DNA from 2 places in the Aliamphritea hakodatensis genome. Region 2 is predicted to be linked to the other one. Evidence: predicted binding sites of a transcription regulator. Region 2 holds the regulator's gene; the other holds the start of a gene.
What was found. Region 2 encodes LexA, which represses DNA repair genes until DNA is damaged. Its sites were predicted from a motif close to TACTGTNTANNTANACAGTA; they were not measured.
Positions count from the first base shown of each region.

Region 1: a site for LexA is predicted at 3,028-3,047, ahead of ruvC (crossover junction endodeoxyribonuclease RuvC). Genes of this name have one in related genera too.

Region 1 covers NZ_AP025281.1:3,023,728-3,029,787, forward strand. The annotation lists gene ruvB (Holliday junction branch migration DNA helicase RuvB) at 61-1,074, opposite strand; gene ruvA (Holliday junction branch migration protein RuvA) at 1,094-1,717, opposite strand; gene PCI15_RS13970 (trimeric intracellular cation channel family protein) at 1,763-2,473, opposite strand; gene ruvC (crossover junction endodeoxyribonuclease RuvC) at 2,467-2,982, opposite strand; gene aspS (aspartate--tRNA ligase) at 3,239-5,005, opposite strand; gene PCI15_RS13985 (FmdB family zinc ribbon protein) at 5,106-5,336, opposite strand; gene PCI15_RS13990 (nucleotidyltransferase family protein) at 5,528-6,060, opposite strand, start outside.
Region 2 covers NZ_AP025281.1:1,895,969-1,902,028, forward strand. The annotation lists gene topA (type I DNA topoisomerase) at 1-1,535, shown strand, start outside; gene PCI15_RS08640 (DUF6586 family protein) at 1,618-2,115, shown strand; gene PCI15_RS08645 (hypothetical protein) at 2,143-2,400, shown strand; gene PCI15_RS08650 (cell division inhibitor SulA) at 2,463-2,936, opposite strand; gene lexA (transcriptional repressor LexA) at 2,941-3,543, opposite strand; gene dinG (ATP-dependent DNA helicase DinG) at 3,641-5,797, shown strand.

The DNA of each region.
Region 1 (6,060 bases), 1.1 Mb from region 2:
CCACACTGTTTTGTTAAGATGTAATATTAAACATTCATGAAAAGCGCACCATGACGCACGTCAATCGCGTTTAGGTAATTCCAGTCCAAAGTGCGCATAAGCGTGATCAGTGACCACTCGGCCACGGGGCGTTCGCATCATATACCCCTGCTGGATCAGATAAGGCTCAAGTACATCTTCAATGGTATCCCGCTCTTCACTGATCGCTGCCGCAAGGTTATCCACCCCAACCGGCCCACCACCAAATTTTTCAATCATGGCGAGCAGCAGCCGGCGGTCCATATGATCGAAACCCCGGGCATCAACATTCAGCATATTCAGTGCCAGATCAGCCATTTCACGGGTTATCTCACCGTCACCGCGGACTTCTGCAAAATCCCGGGCACGACGCAATAAGCGGTTAGCGATTCGCGGCGTCCCCCGGGAACGGCGGGCCACCTCAATAGCACCTTCATGTTCAATTGCACAGCCGGACAAACGGGCAGACCGCTCGACAATGCTGGTCAGGTCATCAATGTTATAAAACTCCAGCCGCTGCACAATGCCAAACCGGTCACGCAGCGGCGACGTCAGCAAACCGGCTCTGGTAGTCGCGCCCACCAGAGTAAAAGGCGGTAACTCCAACTTAATTGACCGGGCAGCCGGACCTTCACCGATCATGATATCCAGCTGATAGTCTTCCATCGCCGGATACAGGACTTCTTCAACGGATGCACTCAGCCGGTGGATCTCATCAATAAACAGCACATCACCGGGTTCAAGATTGGTCAGCATCGCCGCCAGATCACCGGCCTTTTCCAGTACCGGCCCGGAGGTGGTTTTTATTTCACTGCCCATTTCACTGGCGATAATATTCGCCAATGTCGTTTTGCCCAGCCCCGGCGGTCCGAATACCAGGGTATGATCCAGCGCTTCGCCACGCTTTTTAGCCGCGCCAATGAAGATTTCCATCTGCTCGCGCACCACCGGCTGACCCACATAGTCTTCCAGTGATTTCGGACGAATAGCCCGGTCCTGCACTTCTTCTGCAGCCGGCACAGACACCGGCGATACAAAACGATCCGCTTCGATCATCAGTTAACCCTTATCTCAGTTATCCCTGCACCATACTTTTCAGCGCGGCACGGATCAAGGATTCGCTGCTGGCACCGGGCTCCAGGCCTTTTTCTGCAGCAGCAATGGCCTTGGTCGCCTGTACAGGTTTATACCCCAGTGCAACCAGTGCACTTTCAGCTTCAGCCCGGTTATCCGCAACCGGCGGCGCGTCACCAAAATCATCGGTCAGGGTGAAGTCCGCCACATCATCCACCTGGAAGTCTTTAATCTTATCCTTCATTTCGATCAGCAGGCGTTCGGCGGTTTTCTTACCAACGCCCGGCAACCGCACCAGCGCAGCGGTATCTTCAAACTGCACACTCTGCACAAACTCCGAGACACTGATGCCGGACAAAATCGTCAGCGCCAGCTTCGGCCCCACGCCATTTACCTTAATGAGCGTGCGAAACAGCGAACGCTCCTGGCGGTCATAAAAACCGTACAGTAACTGTGCATCTTCCCGCACCACCATATGGGTAAACAGCACCACCGTCTGCCCCACTCCCGGCAAACGGTAAAAGGTGTTCATTGACGCATCCACTTCATAGCCGACACCGTTTACATCCAGCACCAGCTGCGGCGGCACCTTTTCCAGCAATTCACCTTTAAGACGACCAATCACGTATTGTTTCCTTCACTTATAGAGGCTGCCAGACAACCCGAAATACTAACCCCGTTCTTTATCGTCGCGACGCTCAAGTTTATGACCGGCAACGATAAACTCCGGCAGACAGATATCACCAAATACGGCTGCCATACGGATAATAAAAATAATTGAAATTGATAATGCCACTAATACAACAGGATGCATGGAACCTTCCAGCCACACATACAGTACTGCGCCAATGATTGAACAGGTGGCGTATAACTCACCGTGACGGTGCAGGATCAGCGGAATCTGACGGGTAAGGACATCCCGGACCATGCCCCCGGCACAGCCGGTGACCATCGCCATCATGACAACAATAATGGCAGGCAACTCAAGACTGATGGCCTTCTGCGCTCCCAGCACGGTAAACAGCGCCATGCCCAGCGCATCGAGAATGATCAGCAGACGGCGCGGATAGCGTAAATAACGGCATACCCAGAATGCCCCAACCGCTGAAATAACGGCAGTCCATATATAGGTATCATTCTGAATCCATAGCAGCGGATGAATGTCCAGGGTCAGATCCCGGATAGTACCGCCCCCCAGCGATGTCACGACAGCCAGCACTACAACGCCGAGGATGTCCATGTGTTTACCCTGTGCAGCCAGTGCACCGGTAATTGCAAACACAGCAACGCCCACAAGCTCTGTCATATAAACAAATTCAGAGAGGGTAAAAAATAGGTTCATTTTAAAGTCTGCGGTCCAGCCAAATTCATCACTTAACATAAGCGCCCCCGCCGACTCCCCTTAGCACCTGCCATGGCTATAAGGCTGGTACGGGTGTGGGCATGACACAGCGCAATGGCCAGCGCATCTGCCGCATCCGCCTGCGGCAGACCGGGCAGCTTCAGAATGGACATCACCATATGCTGTACCTGAGATTTATCCGCTGAGCCTTTCCCTACGACAGCCTGCTTAACCTTACGGGCCGCATATTCGGCTACCGGCAGACTCTGATTAGTGCCGGCCACAATGGCCACACCCCGCGCCTGGCCCAGTTTCAGGGCAGAGTCGGCATTACGGGCCATAAATACCTGCTCGATGGCCATTTCCTGCGGACAGTAATGCTCGATAATTTCGGTCACCCCGGCATAGACCTGCTGCAACCGCTCCGGCAGCTCGTCCCCTTTAATCCGGATGCAGCCGCTGGCAACATATTCATTCTTACTGCCTACCGCATTGATAATGCCGTACCCGGTTATCCGTGAACCCGGATCAATTCCTAGAATCAGCATGGCGTTGTGAGATATCCCCGGTCATCCAATAAAACTGTACGAATACACTGTATTTTTATACATACTATCATTGCTTCAGCCAGGCATCTACGTACAACAGACATAAAAAAACCGGGAGATGAATCCCGGTTTAATTTTCGTATCACTTTCACGCTACAGTTCAGGACTGTTCTGATCTGAGCAAGGCCCAGCATCCGGATAAGTGATCCGATTCAGCTTCACCGCCAGAGCGCCCGGCGGTGAACAGGGGTACTGCTCAGGCCTCTTTGGCACGCAGCTTAATGTGCAGTTCGCGCAGCTGCGCAGCACTTACCTGACCCGGCGCTTCAGTCAGCGGACAGGACGCACTCTGAGTTTTAGGGAAGGCAATTACTTCACGGATAGAGTCAGTACCTGTCATCAGCATAATCAGACGGTCCAGACCGAATGCCAGACCACCGTGCGGTGGCGCACCGTATTTCAGTGCGTTCAGCAGGAAGCCAAACTTGTCTTCTGCTTCTTCGTCAGAGATACCCAGCACTTCCAGTACCGTCGCCTGCATTTCCTGATCGTGGATACGAACTGAACCACCGCCCAGCTCACAACCGTTCAGAACCATGTCATATGCACGGGACAGAGCTTCCAGCGGGTTAGCTTTCAGCGCGTCTGCCGAGCAGCTTGGTGCGGTGAACGGGTGATGCAGTGCGGTCAGACCACCTTCAGAGGTTTCTTCAAACATCGGGAAGTCAACCACCCACAGCGGCGCCCACTCGCGCTCGCCCATATTCAGATCTTCACCGACCTTAATACGCAGCGCACCCAGTGCTTCACTGACAACTTTTTCTTTGTCTGCACCGAAGAATACGATATCGCCGTTCTGTGCACCCAGACGTTCCATGATTTGCATGGCAACTTCAGCACCCAGGAACTTAACGATCGGAGACTGCAGGCCTTCTTCGCCCTTCTCCAGTTCATTAACCTTGATCCACGCCAGACCTTTAGCACCGTAGATGCTAACGAACTTGGTGTATTCATCGATATTCTTACGGGTCAGCTGGGCACCGCCAGGAACCTTCAGGGCAGCAACGCGGCCTTTAGGATCTTTAGCCGGACCGGCAAATACCTTGAATTCAATCTCAGCCATCAGATCTGCAACATCAACCAGTTCCATCGGGAAACGCAGATCCGGCTTATCAGAACCGTATCGCTGCATCGCTTCTGCGTATGGCATACGCGGGAATTCACCCAGATCAACGCCTTTCAGTTCCAGGAACAGCTTGCGGATCATCGCTTCAGTCAGCCCCATGATCCCTTCTTCATCCATGAAGGATGTTTCAATGTCGATCTGGGTAAATTCAGGCTGACGGTCTGCACGCAGATCTTCGTCACGGAAGCAGCGGGCGATCTGGTAGTAACGGTCGAAACCGGACACCATCAGCAGCTGCTTGAACAGCTGAGGCGACTGCGGCAGTGCGAAGAACTGACCTTCGTGAACCCGGCTCGGTACCAGATAGTCACGGGCACCTTCCGGCGTTGCACGGTTCAGAATCGGAGTTTCGATATCCAGAAAACCGTTGTCATCCATGTAGTTACGGATCGCATTGGTCACCTTGGAACGGAATCGCAGCTTGTCCTGCATTTCCGGACGGCGCAGGTCAACATAACGGTGACGCAGACGCACATCTTCGCCTACCTGCTGATGCTCATCCAGCTGGAAAGGCGGTGTTTCAGACTTATTCAGGATAACCAGCTCTTTACCCAGCACTTCGATTTCGCCGGTAGGCATATCCGTGTTAGTGGTACCTTCAGGACGGGCACGGACCGTACCGCGTACTTCGATGACATATTCATTACGCACGCTGTCGGCCAGAGCAAAACTTTCTTCACGGTCCGGGTCGAACACGACCTGGGTGATACCTTCGCGGTCACGAACATCCAGGAAGATTACACCACCGTGGTCACGGCGACGATGTACCCAGCCGTTCAGGACGATATCTTCGCCGATATGAGTTGTATTTAGTTCGCCGCAATAATGGCTGCGCATAATTACCAGTTCCTGTTATTAATCAGTTGTTCACTCACAGCCGGCCTTCCCGGCCGGCTGCTGAATTATTCAGATTGCCGTAGCAATCACACGTCAGGTATCAGCTACCTGCACCGGAGGAGCTGTCCCCCGCTATGTTTTTCTTCTTGCCGGTTTTGAAATCAGTTTCATACCAGCCGCTGCCGGATAAGCGGAACCCTGGCGCGGAGACCTTTTTCTCAACATTCTCTGCGTCACAGGCCAGACATGCCGGAGGCGGCGCATCAGATTTCATCACTAACTTTTCAAATTCATGACCGCATTCGCGGCAGGCAAAATCAAAAATAGGCATCGCTTATATCACTTCTTTATGCTTATTCAGGCATGCATCGCCAATAAAAAGACGCAAATTATACCTGAATTTCCCCGGGCTGACAGGGGCTGACACGGAAATATCTCACCCGGATACATCCTGGCATTCCGGCCACACTTCAGCCCGCTGGCACAGGCCAAAAACCGGCAGCCAAAAAGGAAAACTGACCATCAGCTATTTTCGACAGGTATCAGCTCAGGCCAGCGTTCGAGCCAGCCTTTACTTTGTACACGTTCACGGAACACAACCACAGAACCTGCTTCATTGTGATCAATACGAAGATTAAACTGCAGTGAGAGCGCAAAGCAATGCTCGAGATGCAGCTTGCCGTCCGGTTCCAGGCGAATCCCCAGAGCGGTTTGCTTTTCCGGCCAGAATGACATTGCATCAGCGCTACTGATATAGGGCCGGTCACCGTTTCTGACATGCATTCTGGCCTGATTTTTAACCGACCAGCATACCCCAGGTAATAATTTGCCAAGACGCTGTTCTAACAGCTTGTCACGTTCTTCGCTTACATCATGCTGACAAAAATAAATGACATCCGTATCGGCCAGCGGCGTATCTGTCGCAAACACAGAATCCCATATCTTATTACGCACAAAGCCTGCAGCGATTAATGCATCAGGCAACTGCAACTCCCTGACCGCAGCTAAGGCCTCCATACTCTCCTGATTGTTACTGATCAGCACCAATATTTCTT
Region 2 (6,060 bases):
CACACGAAGCGATTCGTCCTTCGGATGTGACGGTTGAGGCTACATCCCTGAAAAGCATGGAGCGGGATGCTGAGCGCCTCTATGAGCTTATCCGTCGTCAGTTTATTGCATGTCAGATGATGCCTGCGCTGTACACCAGTACACGCATTACGGTTAAGGCCGGTGAGTTTGAACTGTCTACAAAGGGCCGGATCCTGCGCTTTGACGGCTATACCCGGGTGCTGTCAAAAGCAAAAGCAGATGACGATATTATTTTGCCGGACGTACAGCAGGGTGACACCCTGAAGCTGGAAAAGATTGAACCCAAACAGCACTTCACTAAACCCTCGCCACGATATACTGAAGCGTCGCTGGTGAAAGAACTTGAGAAGCGCGGTATTGGCCGCCCATCGACCTATGTGCCTATTATTTCGACCATACAGGACCGTGGTTACGTTGAGTCACAGAATCGTCGTTTTTATGCCCAGAAGATGGGTGACATTGTTACTGAGCGGCTGGTAGAGAACTTTACTGATCTGATGGATTACAGTTTCACAGCCCGTATGGAAGAAGCGCTGGATGATATTGCCAGTGGCGAAGCGGATTGGAAGGTATTGCTGAATCAGTTTTACAACGGTTTTGTAAACCGTTTGGAAATTGCTCAGCAACCTGAAGGCGGCATGCGGCCTAACTCGCCGACTGCAACTGATATTCCGTGTACGACCTGCGGCCGTGAAATGATGATCCGGACAGGTACTACCGGGGTCTTTTTAGGCTGTTCCGGCTATGCGCTGCCACCAAAAGAGCGCTGTAAGTCGACAATGAATCTGATTCACGGCGATGAAGTCGTCAGTGTTGACGGTGATGATGAAGAAGAATCCCGCATTCTGATTAATAAACACCGTTGCAAGATTTGTGATACGGCAATGGACAGCTATCTGATTGATGAGCAGCGTAAATTGCATATCTGCGGCAATAACCCGGATTGCAGTGGCTTTGAGGTCGAAAAAGGCAGCTACAAGATTAAAGGCTATGACGGCCCGGTTATCGACTGTGATAAATGTGGCGCGGAAATGCAGCTGAAAACCGGTCGGTTCGGTAAGTTCTTTGGCTGTACCGCTGAGGGCTGTAAAAATACCCGTAAACTGCTGAAGAGTGGTGAAGCTGCACCGCCGAAGATGGACCCGGTACCTATGCCTGAGCTGGCCTGTGACAAGGTTGAGGACACCTACGTATTGCGTGACGGCGCGTCCGGTTTGTTCCTGGCTGCCAGCCAGTTCCCGCGGAAACGGGAAACCCGCGCGCCAAAGATCAGTGAGTTGTTGCCGCACCAGAAAGAAATTGATCCGAAGTACAGCTTCCTGTTCAGTGCACCGGTTCAGGATGATGAGGGTAACCCGAGTATTGTCCGTTACAGCCGGAAAACCAAAGAGCAGTATGTGATGACTGAAGTAGAGGGTAAGGCGACGGGCTGGCGGGCTTTTTATCAGGGTAATAGCTGGGTAGTTGAAGCCGCGAAGGCAAAGCCAAAGGCTAAAGCGAAAGCTAAGAAGTAAGGGTCTACACTTAGGGTTGATGGCCACGGCTTTTGCTGTGGCCATTGATGTGTAGTATTTCTTTTTTTTGGCAGGTACCTGTATGTCTCTGAGTGGTTTGAGTCTGACAAATCAGCGACTGTATTTTGCAAAACTGCAGTTGCAGCAATATAGCGCGCTGGCTGACGGTGAGTCAGAGCCTGCGCGGCAGGCACAGTATGAGTCTGTTGTATTTCATCTGATACAGGCTTACCGGTCATTTCTGCGTGAATTGGCAGAGGCCCAGAATGTCCCGTTATCAGCTGATACAGGCAGTGCTGTTGTCTTACTTGAAGGATGTTCTGCGGACTTTGTATCACCGGAACTGCAGGAGCTGGCGATGCTTGAAACAGAAATCGCCTCCTGGCTGGCGCAGATGCAACGGACATTTGTACAGCTTTCTGCTTTGGGTGGAGACAGTCATGAAACCGGTGTAGTGCATCATTCTGAGATCAGTTTAACGATGCTGACTGATGATGACCGGCAATCCAGTCTCACATTGTGGCTGGAAGCATTGTCTTCAGTTATACAGCGCTTACGCGCTGTATCTCAGGAATGGTAATTCATTTTTTAAGATAGAGTTTTATTGATGGCTGAGTTGTTTCTGGAAATTGTTGAGCTTGAGAGTGGTGAAGTTGTACTGCGTGAAATGGAGTCCGATGATGTGCCTGTGATGCGGGTCAGCTTCTCGGATGATATGAAAAAGCGCCTGCAGGATCAGCATCTTGATGTGGCGAAGGTGATGCTGAGTGCCGGCATTCACATGGCTGCAGAAATACAGAATAAGGCTGCTGAAGCACAGGAGCTTAAAAGTGCGGAAGATGAGAAACCGCCGGTTTTGCACTGAGCAGTTAACGATCATAAAAAAAGCGCCACAGGGCGCTTTTTTTATGGCGGATAAAAACTGTTTTATGAGGCTATGCGGTCCCGGATCACAATGCCGTGGCTGGCGCCGTGTTCAGCTGCATTTTCCAGGCCGTTTAGTTGCTCATTGCTGAGCATTCCGGGCCAGGTGATTACCGCGTGGCAGGTGCCTGCTTTCAGGGCCTGGCATGCCAGATCATAAGTTGTGTGGCTGGCGTCGGGTTGTAACAGCATGATCTTGTTAAGATCAATGCCGGCAGCCGAAAGCAGTGCTTTGGGCAGGCTGCTTGGCGGTGCAATCCAGGCAAACCAGCGATCGTCGCGGCTTAACTGAGCAAGCAAAGGCAGTAACATCGTTAACTGATCAAAATCATTGTTTTGCATAACAATTTCAGTGATTTTGCCAGCAAGAGCGGGCATCGGCTGAGATACCTGTTCAGTTAACATGCTGTCAGAAGGGCGAATCAGGGGAATATTCGCGTTCTGAGTGGGTTGAGTTACCAGTTCTGCCTGCATCATGTCGTTATCCTCTTCTAATCACGCCTACGCCAAGGCCTTCAATAGACAATTCCTGTTCTTCCAGGTTGATCACAATCGGGTCAAATTCTTCGTTTTCAGCAATCAGGTACACTAAGTTGCCATCTTTTCTGAAGCGTTTAACGGTAACGTCATCTTCGATACGGGCGACAACGATTTCTCCGTTTTTTGCCTGTTTGCACTGATGTACGGCAAGCAGGTCACCGTCCATAATGCCAACATTCTTCATGCTGGTGCCCCGTACCCGCAGGAGATAGTCCGCTGGCGGGTGAAAGAAGTCTGCAGCAATGGTGCAGCGGTCTTCAACGTGTTGCTGAGCCAGTATCGGGTTACCTGCGGCGACCTGTCCGACGACAGGCAGGCCTGCAGCTTCCTGTTCAAGGTCGGGAATACGGATACCCCGTGATGTGCCAGGTATCATTTCGATTGCGCCTTTACGCGCCAGCGCCTTGAGGTGTTCTTCTGCAGCATTAGCAGATTTAAACCCCAGTTCCCGGGCAATGTCTGCACGGGTTGGCGGATAGCCGGTGGTTGCAATGTAATGTTTTATACATTCAAGAACATCGGTTTGTCGTTGTGTTAGTTTCATGATGATCTCTGTGTTTTTATCCAGTGCCTGTAACTATATACAGTATTTTGCTTTTGTAAACATTTTTTATGTTTATATATCCAGTGTTATTGATAGAATGGCCGCCATTCATACAGACGGATTGATTGACGTGCTGACCGACGATCTTAAAAAACAGATACAGACTGCTTACAGTAAGTTTTTAGCCAGCCGTGGCTTAAAAGCCCGTGCCGGTCAGAAGCGGATGATCGCAGAAGTGGCTAAAGTCATTGGTAATATCCCTGTTGACGATAAAGCTCAGCGCCTGGGGGAAAATCACGTCTGTGTTGTAGAGGCGGGAACCGGGACGGGCAAAACGATCGGCTATTTGCTGGCGGCAATTCCGGTTGCCAAGGCTTTAAAGAAGAAGATTATTCTGTCTACCGCCACCGTGGCCCTTCAGGAACAGTTACTGCACAAAGATTTGCCTGAAGTACTTGAACATACTGAATTGTCGATGAGTTTTACCCTTGCAAAAGGGCGGGGCCGCTATCTTTGTATTAACAAGGTTGAGCAACACCTGGATTCAAGTGCTTCAACCGGTCAGATCGCACTGTATGAAGATGAACAGGCGATGCGGCTGGACCCGGAAACGGAGACTTTTTACAAGCACCTGCTTAATGAGTACGCGTCGGGCCGCTGGGACGGTGACCGGGATAATCTTACCGAAGAGATCGAAGATGCCCGCTGGGGACCCTTAACCAGTGACCATTTACAGTGTACTAACCGCCGCTGTACCAACTTCAGTGCCTGCAGCTTTTTTAAGGCACGGCGGGATCTGGATCAGGTTGAATGCGTGATTGCTAATCACGATATTGTTCTGGCGGATCTCTCTCTGGGGGGCGGGGCTATCCTGCCTGATCCCGGTGAAGCGATATATATTTTCGATGAGGGGCATCATCTGGCGCCCAAGGCCAGTAATCATTTTGCGTTCAGTTTGCGGATCAAGTCATCGTCGCGCTGGCTCAATACCCTTCCCAAGCAACATGCTCAGATGCTGGAACAGCTCGGTCATCCGGGTGTGATGTCTCAGTATGTTGAGCAAACGTTACGTCCTGGCGAAGATTTAAAAATTCTGCTTGAACAGATCCATGAGCTGGTGAAGCCGCTGATGGTCAATGCTGAAAATGGCCGGATACGTGACCGTTACCGCTTTGCCGGTGGTGAAGTCCCTGAAGAGTTAAGGCTGATGTTCAAAGATTCTGAGCATCTGGCTGCCCGGCTGTTAACCCGTCATGAAATGTTACTGGACCTTTTCCGTGAGGCGCTGGACGGTGAGGTGGGTGACATTGATAAACAACTGGCTGAGCAGTGGTATCCGAGGCTTGGGCTTATGGTGTCGCGCTTTCAGTCCATTACCGGTCTGTCGAAAAGTTTTTTCCGGGCTGATGAGCTGAAAGAAAGCCCCACAGCCCGCTGGGTCAATCTGGTAGAGTCGGGTATCGGTCAGGATTTTGAATTTCACAGTGCACCGGTGTCTGCTGCGCATATGCTGCAACAGCATTTGTGGCAAAACTGTTTTGCTGCTGTTGTTACATCCGCGACCCTGACAGCACTGGGGCGATTTGACCGGGTGCTTGATGATCTGGGGCTGCCGCCTGACACCCCGAGTCATAGTTTGCTGAGCCCGTTTGATCATTATAATGCGGCTGAGCTTTATATCCCGGCGATGAATGCCGAGGCCAGTGATCCGGACGCACATACCCAGGCGGTGTGTGACTTCCTGAACAGTGAGCTCGACAGTAAAGCGGCTACGCTGGTGTTATTTACTTCCTGGCGCCAAATGCGCACAGTGCTTGCCTCGCTGGACGAAAAGCTCAACAATAGTGTGCTGTCACAGGGTGATTACAGTAAAAATGAAATACTGAAGCGTCATCGCAGCCGTATTGATGACGGTGAGGGCAGTATTATTTTTGGTTTGGCCTCCTTCACTGAGGGGGTTGATCTGCCAGGGAAGTACCTGACGGAGGTTATCATCACCAAGCTGCCGTTCAGTGTGCCGGATGACCCCGTTGATGCGACCATGGCAGAATGGATTGAAAACAAAGGCGGTAATGCCTTTATGGAGTGGTCTGTTCCGATGGCTTCGGTGCGCCTGACGCAGGCCGCCGGCCGGTTATTACGGACCGAACAGGATACCGGCAGAATCGTTCTGCTGGACCGGCGAGTAGTAAGCCGGCGCTATGGGCGGCAATTATTAGATGCCTTGCCGCCTTTTCGGCGTACCGTTGGCTAATGCCTGACGGTAACGTCTTTCGATGAGTTCCGGGCTTTGTAAGGTATGCGCTTCTTAAGTGGAAAAGAGAAAGTGAAGAGTATGCAGCATAGCCGGCGGAATAATATAAGTATTTGAATACATAGGTACTAACTTGATAAAAAATTTGTTTCGTAAGGTGAATAAGTCACCGGAATCAGCAGAGGCACAGCCGCAGGCTGCAGCCGTTACGTCTCAGGAAAAGTCGACTGAAGCCAAAACAAAGTCAAAGCCAAAGGTAAAAT